Regions from separate parts of the Ensifer sp. Root954 genome, predicted to be linked through region 3. Evidence: riboswitches for the same ligand, from Rfam matches in the RefSeq annotation. Region 3 holds a riboswitch; each other region holds the start of a gene.
What was found. Region 3 has a riboswitch for cobalamin ahead of bluB (5,6-dimethylbenzimidazole synthase). Riboswitches for the same ligand answer to the same signal wherever they lie in the genome.
Positions count from the first base shown of each region.

Region 1: it holds a riboswitch for cobalamin, as region 3 does, so the genes downstream of both, nrdH (glutaredoxin-like protein NrdH) here and bluB (5,6-dimethylbenzimidazole synthase) in region 3, are expected to answer to the same signal.
Region 2: it holds a riboswitch for cobalamin, as region 3 does, so the genes downstream of both, metE (5-methyltetrahydropteroyltriglutamate--homocysteine S-methyltransferase) here and bluB (5,6-dimethylbenzimidazole synthase) in region 3, are expected to answer to the same signal.

Region 1 covers NZ_LMJM01000001.1:184,576-187,788, reverse strand. Annotated here, with positions in the region: gene nrdE (class 1b ribonucleoside-diphosphate reductase subunit alpha) at 1-868, opposite strand, end outside; gene nrdI (class Ib ribonucleoside-diphosphate reductase assembly flavoprotein NrdI) at 838-1,254, opposite strand; gene nrdH (glutaredoxin-like protein NrdH) at 1,267-1,488, opposite strand; cobalamin riboswitch at 1,876-2,102, opposite strand; gene ASE71_RS00730 (acyl-CoA thioesterase) at 2,253-3,053, opposite strand; gene metE (5-methyltetrahydropteroyltriglutamate--homocysteine S-methyltransferase) at 3,050-3,213, opposite strand, start outside.
Region 2 covers NZ_LMJM01000001.1:180,983-184,195, reverse strand. Annotated here, with positions in the region: gene metE (5-methyltetrahydropteroyltriglutamate--homocysteine S-methyltransferase) at 1-1,811, opposite strand, end outside; cobalamin riboswitch at 1,911-2,130, opposite strand; gene ASE71_RS00720 (hypothetical protein) at 2,149-2,460, opposite strand; gene ASE71_RS00715 (LysR substrate-binding domain-containing protein) at 2,592-3,213, shown strand, end outside.
Region 3 covers NZ_LMJM01000027.1:246,859-250,071, forward strand. Annotated here, with positions in the region: gene ASE71_RS23090 (phytanoyl-CoA dioxygenase family protein) at 1-15, shown strand, start outside; gene ASE71_RS23095 (SDR family oxidoreductase) at 104-916, shown strand; cobalamin riboswitch at 1,014-1,226, shown strand; gene bluB (5,6-dimethylbenzimidazole synthase) at 1,272-1,967, shown strand; gene ASE71_RS23105 (DUF2865 domain-containing protein) at 1,980-3,050, opposite strand.

The DNA of each region.
Region 1 (3,213 bases), on a different contig from region 3:
ACAGCGTCTTGATGCGGATCTTCTCGTCGGCGTTTTCGCGCTTGGTATCGAGGAAGCGCATGATGTCGGGGTGGTGGGCGTGCAGGTAGACAGCACCGGCTCCCTGGCGCGCGCCGAGTTGGTTGGCGTAAGAGAAACTGTCTTCGAGCAGCTTCATGACCGGGATAACGCCGGATGACTGGTTCTCGATCTGCTTGATCGGCGCGCCCATCTCGCGGATGTTGGTGAGCGACAGCGCCACGCCGCCACCGCGCTTGGAAAGCTGCAGCGCCGAATTGATGGCGCGGCCGATACTCTCCATGTTGTCCTCGATCCGGAGCAGAAAGCAGGAGACGAGCTCGCCGCGGCTCTTCTTGCCGGCGTTGAGGAAAGTCGGCGTTGCCGGCTGGAAGCGGCCGGAGATGATCTCGTCGACGAGATCGCGGGCAAGCCCCTCGTTGCCGCGCGCCAAGGCCATCGCCACCATGCAGACACGGTCTTCGTAGCGTTCCAGGTAGCGCTTTCCGTCGAAGGTCTTCAGCGTATAGGACGTGTAGTATTTGAACGCCCCGAGGAAGGTCGGAAAGCGGAACTTCTTTGAATAGGCATGATCGTAGAGATCGCGCACGAAGTTGAAGGAATACTGGTCCAGCACTTCCTGCTCGTAATAGCCCTCGGTCACCAGATAATCGAGTTTTTCCCGGAGGTTATGGAAGAACACCGTGTTCTGGTTGACGTGCTGGAGGAAGTACTGTTTCGCCGCCTGCCGGTCCTTGTCGAGCTGGATCCGTCCCTCTTCGTCATAGAGGTTCAGCATTGCGTTCAGCGCATGATAGTCGAGCGCTGCTTCCGTCGCCTTCAAGGGGCGTTCGAGTGTCGTGACGTCCAAAATCGTTCCATCCCGTTTTTGACATTGGCGACGTCCTCGTCGGTCCCGAGCAGCTCGAACCGGTAGAGATAGGGTACCCGGCACTTGGCCGAGATCACGTCGCCGGCGATCCCGTAGGTCGCGCCGAAATTGCTGTTGCCCGCTGCGATCACGCCGCGGATGTGAGAGCGGTTGCCCGCGTCGTTCAAGAAGCGGATGACCTGCTTCGGCACCGCCCCGCGGCCATCGTCGCCGCAATAGGTCGGCACGATCAGCACATAGGGCTCTGCGACCGTAAGTGCGTCCATACCTTCCCTGAGCGGTATGCGGGCGGCGCGAAGGCCGAGCTTTTCGACGAAGCGATGGGTGTTTTCCGAGCGACTGGAAAAATAGACGATCAGGCCCATCGCCCGCGTCCTTCAGGAAAGCGCGCTGATCATGTCCGGGCGGAAACCCGCCCAATGCCGCTCGCCGGCGACGACGACCGGGACCTGCCGATAGCCAAGACCCTGCACCAGCGCGAATGCATCGGAATCCTCGGAGATATCGACGATGCGATAATCGATGCCTTGGCGGTCGAGCGCACGGGTTGTGGCGGTGCATTGGACGCAGGCTGGTTTGCTGTAGACGGTGATCGACATGGGTTCCTCGTGAGGGTCTGGCAAATGGGCGCAAAAAGTCGTCGGATCGCGCGAACGCGAACCGTGGTGTTGGCGATTGGACACGAAACATCGCTCCCCGGTCGACTCGACCGGAGTTGACGTCGTCAAGCTGGCCCAAGGTCGGTTACGCAACCGGGCCGGCTCGTTTTGGTCGGGCGCTCAGGAATTCCGCGGATGCGGGTTTTCAAGGCGCGGCCTTTCAATCAGGCGCGCAACAACGCGCACCCGTCCGCAGAAGGTGGATCTGAACTGGAAGAAACTGGCATGACTTCACCCCGAAGCTTTCGACAGGCTGCCGGGGAGACGTCGAGACGATCGGGCAGGCTCATCCTGCCACGCACTCAACCCCTCCGGACACCCCGCCCGTGGACGTTTGGTGATCGAGGCAGGTCTCCTGGCTTACGGGTCAAAGCTTCCATCCCGACCTTCCCGAGGCCTCATGCCTCAGTGGTCCAAATCCGGACAGTCGCTCGCCGTCTACAGTTGCGGGGGCAGCTACGGCATAGCCTCAGCGGAAACCCGCCGGCGCACCGTATTCCCGTCTTAGCTCCCAATCCTTGCGAATCGGAAGAACCTCGAACACTAGATATGGTAGTTCATCGCAAATCTGCGTCAATAGGTTCCGTATGTGGACGGCGGGGGTAGGAGGGTGGTTTCTTTTGCAGTGTGGATAACGGGGAGTAAACAGCCGGTTGGCACCAAGGTTGTGGATAGGGCGCCCCTGGTGCGGACGCCCCATTCCATCAAGCAGCGAAAGCGGCCACGGGCCGGTTGTCCCCGTCGACGGCGACCATAGCGAAAGTTCCGGTAACAGTCCGCTGTCGCAGACCGGTGAGGAGCTCTTCCGACCAGAGTTCGACCTCGACGGTGGCTGAACTGCGACCCGTCCGCACAATGCGGGCGATGGGTTCGATGATCGAACCGATCATGATCCGGTGCTTGAAGTCCATACCGGTGCAGGAGGCAAGGACGGTCGCCCGGCGGCTCCGGCGCGTCGCGACGACGAATGCGGCCTTCGTCATATGCACGAGGGCGTTGCCACCGAATATGGCGCCAAAGCTGTTGGCCTGGCCGGGAAAGACGATGTCGACCATGCGTAGGGTGCCCGCCTCTTCGGGCGTGTCCGTTGCCACATCGAGCTGCGGCAGCGTCCAATCCGTTTCATCGGCACGGGGCATCGCGACCATGGTGAAGGTGCCCCTGCTGCAAAGGGCGCGGCTGCCGGTGGCGATATCTTCCGCGATCATCTCGACCTCGACCACCATCGAGCGGCGCCCGACACGAACCGGACGGCCGCTGAAGCAGACGATCTGACCGATGCGCGCAGGCGCACGAAAATCGATGCGGTCGCAGGATGCGGTGACGAAGGGAACGCGCCCGTGACGGGTGGCGACGATGAAAGCGATCCGGTCCATCGACGCGAGGGCGGCGCCACCAAAGAGCGTGCCATGGTGATTGGTATCGCCTGGAAAAACGATGTCGATCAGGGTTTGTGGCGCCGGGGTTTCCCCCGGCGCCGTCGTGACTTCGTGCTGCCCCGTCATGCTTTGACGGCTTCGCGCGTATCGGCGGCAAAAGCCGCTCGAAGCGAGCGGGCGGCGGCGACCATGTTAACGAGCGCCGGCCGCGTCTCTTCCCAGCGCCTGGTCTTCAGTCCGCAATCGGGATTGACCCAGATCTGGTCCGGCGTGAGGCCCTCGGTCG
Region 2 (3,213 bases), on a different contig from region 3:
TCATCGCGCAGTGCTAGTGCGATCTGCCGGCACACCACGGAACGTGGCAGGTCGTCACGAACGAAGGACCATAGCAGCATGGTGACCGGACCTGTCAGCATGCCCTTGACCGGGCGATCGGTCAGCGACTGCGCGAAGGTCGCCCACTCGACCGTCATCGGGTTTGGTCGCGAAACGTCGCCGAAGATAACAGGCGGACGCACGCAGCGCGATCCGTAGCTCTGCACCCAGCCGCTCTGGGTGAAGGCGTAGCCCGAGAGCTGCTCGCCAAAATATTGCACCATGTCGTTGCGCTCGAACTCGCCGTGAACGAGTACGTCGATGCCGACCTCTTCCTGCCAGCGCACCGCCAGTTCGGTCTCTCGGCGAAGATAGGCGGTGTAGTCGACATAGCTGAGTTCGCCCTTCGCATGCAGTGAACGGGCCTGCCGAACCTCCGATGTCTGTGGGAAGGATCCGATCGTCGTTGTCGGGAAGAGCGGCAATGACAGCTTCTTCGCCTGCAGTGCCCGGCGACCCGCGAACGGGGACTGCCGCTTGCTGTCCGCATCCGTCAGCGCTTTCAAGCGCCCGGCGACCAAAGGATCATGGATCCTGAGTGAGGTGAGCCTCGCCTGGGCGGACGCGATCGAGGCGGCGAAAACGTGCTCGGAAATGGCAAGCCCCGGCTCGAAGGCGCTGGCAAGCAGGCTGAGTTCGTCGAGTTTCTGCGTACCGAAGGCGAGCCAGGAGGAAAGTTCCGGATCAAGCGCACGCTCCAGCTCGAGATCGATCGGCACGTGCAGGAGTGAGCATGAAGGTGCGAGCTCGATGCGGTCGCGGCCGTGGGTCGAAGTCAGAGGCTGCAGCCGGCGGAACAGGTTGGCCAGATCGGTCCGCCAGATGTTGCGGCCGTCGATGACCCCGAGCGATAGGACCCGGTCCGCCGGAGCCGATTGGATGAGCGTGTCGATCTGCTGCGGCGCGCGCACGAGATCGACATGCAGTCCATCGACCGGCAGCGCCAACGCCGTTGCCGTGTTGTCGCCGATCGAGCCGAAATAGGTCGCCAGCATGATCTTGAGTCCGGGCACGTCGGTGTCGAACGTGCGATAGGCGAGGTCGAGGGCGCGACGATCCTTGTCCGCGAGATCGAGCGCCAGGCAAGGCTCGTCGATCTGGACCCAATCGGCGCCGGCGTCAGCAAGCTCCGCCAGGACCCTCACGTAAACGGGCAGGAGCCGTTCGATCAGATCGACCGGATCGAAGTCGCCGCCCTTCGATTTGCCGAGCTTCAGCAGTGTCACCGGGCCGATGAGCACCGGGCGTGTGCGATAGCCGAGGGCTTGAGCTTCCTGGAAGGCTTCCAGCGGCCGATTGTGGGTGAGCTCGAAGCGCTGATCCCTGTCGAACTCGGGCACCATGTAGTGATAGTTGGTGTCGAACCACTTTGTCATTTCGAGCGCGGGAGTGCCGCTGCTGCTTCCCGAATGGGTGCAGCCGGCGGCGCAGGGCGTTCCGGCCGAGCCGCGCGCCATGGCAAAATAGGTGTCGAGATCGACCGGGCCGCCCGTCCAGCCATAGGCCGGCGGGATTGCGCCGACAAGCACGGCGGCATCGAGCACGTGGTCGTAGAAGGAGAAGTCGTTGGAGGGGATGATGTCGATGCCGCGCGTTTTCTGCGCGGCCCAGTTTTCAGCGCGGAGCTTGGCTCCGGTATCGAGAAGTTCGCCGCGGCTGGCCTTTCCGGCCCAATAGCGTTCGAGCGCGAATTTCAATTCGCGACGGCGGCCGATGCGCGGGAAACCGAGATTGGCAGTCTTGATGGTCATTTCCTTACCCCGAAGGTTATGGGCAAGGCTTGAATGCGACGCAGCCGCGGCGCGAGAGCGATCCCGCGTCCTCAACGCGCCTCATCGGACACCCCGCCCGTGGACGTTGTTCATCGCGGCAGGTCTCCTGGCTTGCGGGTCGTCGCGGACCGTTCCGTCTTCCCGAGGCGTCTCCCTCAGTGACATCTTCGAACGGCCGCTCTCCGCTTACAGTTGCGGGGGCAGCTCCGGCATGGGCGCTTGTCTGGCGCCGCACCGAATTCCCTCTTAGCTCCGTCCCTCCAAAGGCGGGCGAAGAACCACGATGGGGCGACAATGCCCTGTTCCGAGTTTTTCGTCAATCGCATAAAGAAATGCTTATGTCTTTATTCTCTCCCGCCGCCGCCCGCGGCGAGACAATGGCAGGACGAGGTCTTTCCATTGCTTTCCGCTCACGGGACGGTTGCGGTTTGGTCGAAGCGTCCTCCTCCGGCCACTGCCACGGATCCGCCGCGTCGCCAACGCGCGCGCGGATATGCTCTTGATCTCGCGTCAGGCCGATATCCCGGAGTTGGAACTCGTTGAACGTGTCGATGGCAACCGGAGGGTTGAGGGTCTTATCGGCCCAGTTCAGGACATGGTAAATCGTTGATCGCACTGCGCTAAGCATTGCTATCCTCACTTCTTTCAAGGGCGTGTGTTCGCGAAAAAAGTGAGGGTTTTTGCCGTTTCGCGCAAAGCGATTTCTCGCATGCTGGCATAAAGAATGCTTATCTCAGTTCCATGAGCAAGATTCCTCCCATGAGTGCGGTGCGCGCCTTTGAGGCCGCCGCCAGGCACCTGAGTTTCACCCGCGCCGCCGAAGAGCTCGGCATGACGCAGGCGGCCGTCAGCTATCAGATCCGGCTGTTGGAAGATCGCATCGGCGCGCCGCTGTTCGTTCGGCTTCCGCGCGAGGTGCGATTGACCGGCGCCGGGCGGCAGCTAGCGCCGAAGGTGACCGAAGCGATCGATCTCTTGGGGGCGGCCTTCTCGGAGATCGCCGACAAGACCGAGCATCACCTGCACATCTCGGTGCTGCCAACCGTCGTGTCGAGCTGGCTCGGTCAGCGCCTCGCGTCGTTTCAGACCGCGCATCCCAACATCAGCATCAGGGTGCACATGTCGACCGAGTTGGTCGATTTCAAACGTGACGCCATCGATCTCGCGGTGCGCAGCGGCGCCGGCGACTGGCCGGGCAACGATGTCTTTCCCTTGTTTCCGCTCGATTACGTGCCTGTCTGCACGCCATCCTTCCTGGAAAAGCACCAGCTCAAGGAGCCCGCGGACGTTCTGAGAGTCCGGCGTTTCGGCAACGCCAGCTGGTGGCGGCGGTGGATGATCGAAACCGGCGTCGAGCCGCCGGCAAGCAATGGCACCGAAT
Region 3 (3,213 bases):
CGCAAGCTGAGCTGACGAGCGAGTTACAATTTGACAGGCTCCCGGTGTGTTTTAGCCGGGAGCCGCAGCCGTTTCAAACGATCATTTCCGAGGGAGGAATTCGATGAGTGGACAATTGCAAGGCAAGATCGCCATCGTCACCGGTGGTACGCAGGGACTGGGCGCGACGATTGCTGGCCTTTTCGCCGAGCGCGGCGCTGAAGGCATCGTCATCTGCGGCCGCAACGCCGCCAAGGGGCGGGCGAAGGCCGAGCAGATCGGCAAGTCAAGCGGTGCGAAAGTTGTCTATGTCGAGGCCGATCTTGAAAAAGTAGAGGACGCCCGCAAGGTGGTCGCCGCTTGCGACGCGGAATTCGGCCGGGTCGATGCGCTGGTCAACGCCGCAGCTATCACCGACCGTGGCACGATCCTCGACACCACGCCCGAACTCTTCGACCGCATGTTCGCGATCAATGTGCGCGCGCCGTTCTTCCTGATGCAGGAGGCGGTGAAGATCATGCGGCGGGAGAAGACCGAGGGCACGATCGTCAACATCGGCTCTATGTCGGCGATGGCCGGCCAGCCGTTCATTGCCGTCTATTGTTCGTCGAAAGGCGCCCTCGAAACGCTGACCAAAAACACGGCTTATGCGCTTCTTCGCAACCGCATTCGCGTCAACGGGCTGAATATCGGCTGGATGGCGTCCGAAGGCGAAGACCGCATCCAGCGCGAGTTTCATGGCGCGGCGGCCGATTGGCTCGAAAAGGCGGCGGCCGGCCAGCCTTTCGGTCGGCTCGTCGATCCGGCCGAAGTGGCGCGGGCCTGCGCCTATCTGTCGTCGGCCGAGTCCGGGCTGATGACCGGATCGGTGATTTGCTTCGATCAGTCGGTCTGGGGCGCCTATGACGGTTCGCCACATCCGGTCGCTCCGCTTTGAGGTGGAGGTAAACGACTAAGCTCGACAGTAGCCGGCGGAAAGTGGCGTGCCATGTCCCGGCCGGGTTGGCGCCGCTTGTCTTTCTCAAACGGCTGTGCACTTAGTGCCGTCGTCAGGTGCCCGCGAAAGCGGGAGAATCGGGAATCCGGTGTCATTCCGGAACGTGCCCAACGCTGTGACGGGGACGATCGCGTCTAAGAGAGCCTTGAATTGATTCAAGGTTTTGCCACTGGATCTTCAAGCGATCTGGGAAGGCGAGGTGATCGGTTGAACCGAAGTCAGAAGACCGGCCTGGCGAGATAGACCGAACCCCGCGTGGACGGCGGGAGGTTTTCGCATTGTTGGGGATCGAACGATGCTGACTGAACCGAAGGGCGGCCTTGCGGCTGCCGGCGCCTTTTCGTTGCCAGAGCGGGAGGCCGTCTACCGTGCCATCGAGACACGTCGCGACGTGCGCGATGAATTCCTGCCCGCGCCATTGCCGGATGATCTGATCTTGCGCCTGCTGGCCGCTGCGCACAGCGCCCCGTCCGTGGGCTTCATGCAGCCGTGGAACTTCGTGCTGGTGCGGGCGGAAGAAACGCGTGAGCGCGTCTGGCATGCGTTTCGCCGCGCCAATGACGAGGCCGCGCTGATGTTCGAGGCGGAACAACAGGCCAAGTACCGTGCGCTGAAGCTGGAAGGCATCCGCAAGGCGCCGCTCAGCATCTGTGTCACCTGCGACCGCACGCGCGGCGGTGCCGTCGTACTCGGGCGCACCCACAATCCGCAGATGGACGTCTATTCCACCGTCTGCGCCGTGCAAAACCTCTGGCTTGCGGCGCGGGCCGAAGGGGTGGGCGTCGGCTGGGTGAGCATTTTCCACGAGGCCGAGATCAAGGCGATTCTCGGCATCCCAGATCATATCGAGATCGTTGCCTGGCTCTGCCTCGGCTATGTCGATCGCCTCTATCAGCAGCCGGAACTCGCCGTGAAGGGCTGGCGCCAGCGCCTGCCGCTCGACGAGCTGGTTTTCGAAGACGGATGGGGACGCAGCAAGGAGAAGGCGTAAGGCCTCGTCCGATCAATTCTGGACCGGCTGATAGGCCGGTCCCTTCGGATGCTTGAGGTCGATGGCGGTTTCTTCCTGCGGCAGGTAGGTCGGGCCGACGACGCGAACCTTGTTCTTCGACGGATCGTAAGGCCGCTCTTCGGCCGGCGCCTTGGCGGTATTGCTCGCCGCTTCCGGCTTCTTGGTCTCGATGACGATGATCGACGACTGGTCGTCACCGATCTTCGTTCCGTTTGCCTTCGGTGTGGTCGAGGCGGTCTGGGGTATCTGGCAGCCGCACTGGCCGGGTTTTCCGACAGCGCGGGTGCGATAGGCAAAGGCGTTGGGCATTTCGGTATAGGGACGGCCGGTCACGGCCGAGACCATCTTGTCGCTCTCTTCCGTGTTGAGGTCGTGAAAATAGAGCTCGGTCTCAGCCCCCGGGCAGCGCGCCCGACAGGCCTGCTCGTCGCGCGGGAAATCGGCCGGCGTCGCATCTGAAGAAACCGGGAAAAAGGCGCCGTCGCAGGTGCGCACGCACATGGTTCTGAGCGTGCCGCTATAGTAGCGCTCCTGCGGCGCGTAGCCGTCTTCGCCTCGGCCGAGCATCGGGCCGTAGGCGTCTTCCGGCGGCAGGTCGGCAACGATGTTGCGGTGGCTTTCCGGCACGTCCGGTTCCACGCTTGCGAACTCCTCGCGGTCGCCATAGCAACCGTTGATCTCCAGCGCGGCGAGGATGCGGCGCCGGCTGTCGTCGCTGCCGCCGGCGACGATCTGCTCGCGCTCGGACTTCAGCATGCGCAGATTGTCTTCCATCTCGGCGATCAGGCTGTTGAGGCCGTAGCAAGTGTCGGGGTCGCCGCCGTCGAAGCCAATGGCGTTGCCGCCACTGCAACCCGCGCGGCGGCGGTCGTTCTTTGCCCGCCGCAGCTCGATATTCTGCCGCGAGATCGCGCTTGCGTAGTCGCGCGCATCGGCATTGCTGGCGACGTAGTCAGGCAGTTGCGCGAGCCGCGCGTTCAGTCGGTCGCAGGCCGTCGATGCCAGTGACGGACCGGCACCGATCAGAACCAGAGGCACAAGGGCCGCAGCGACGTGTTTCATGCGCGTGAACACGGGCGAAAGTCTCTTCCTGTTGCCAGGTCGGCGCCGACCTTCTGCGGGTTGCTGCCAGCGGCATTCCTGTTTCGCCTCCATCATAGAGCTTGTCGGTGATCGTGCAACGACAAGCGACGGTTTGCGTTAACAGCGCAGATCGACTGACGCG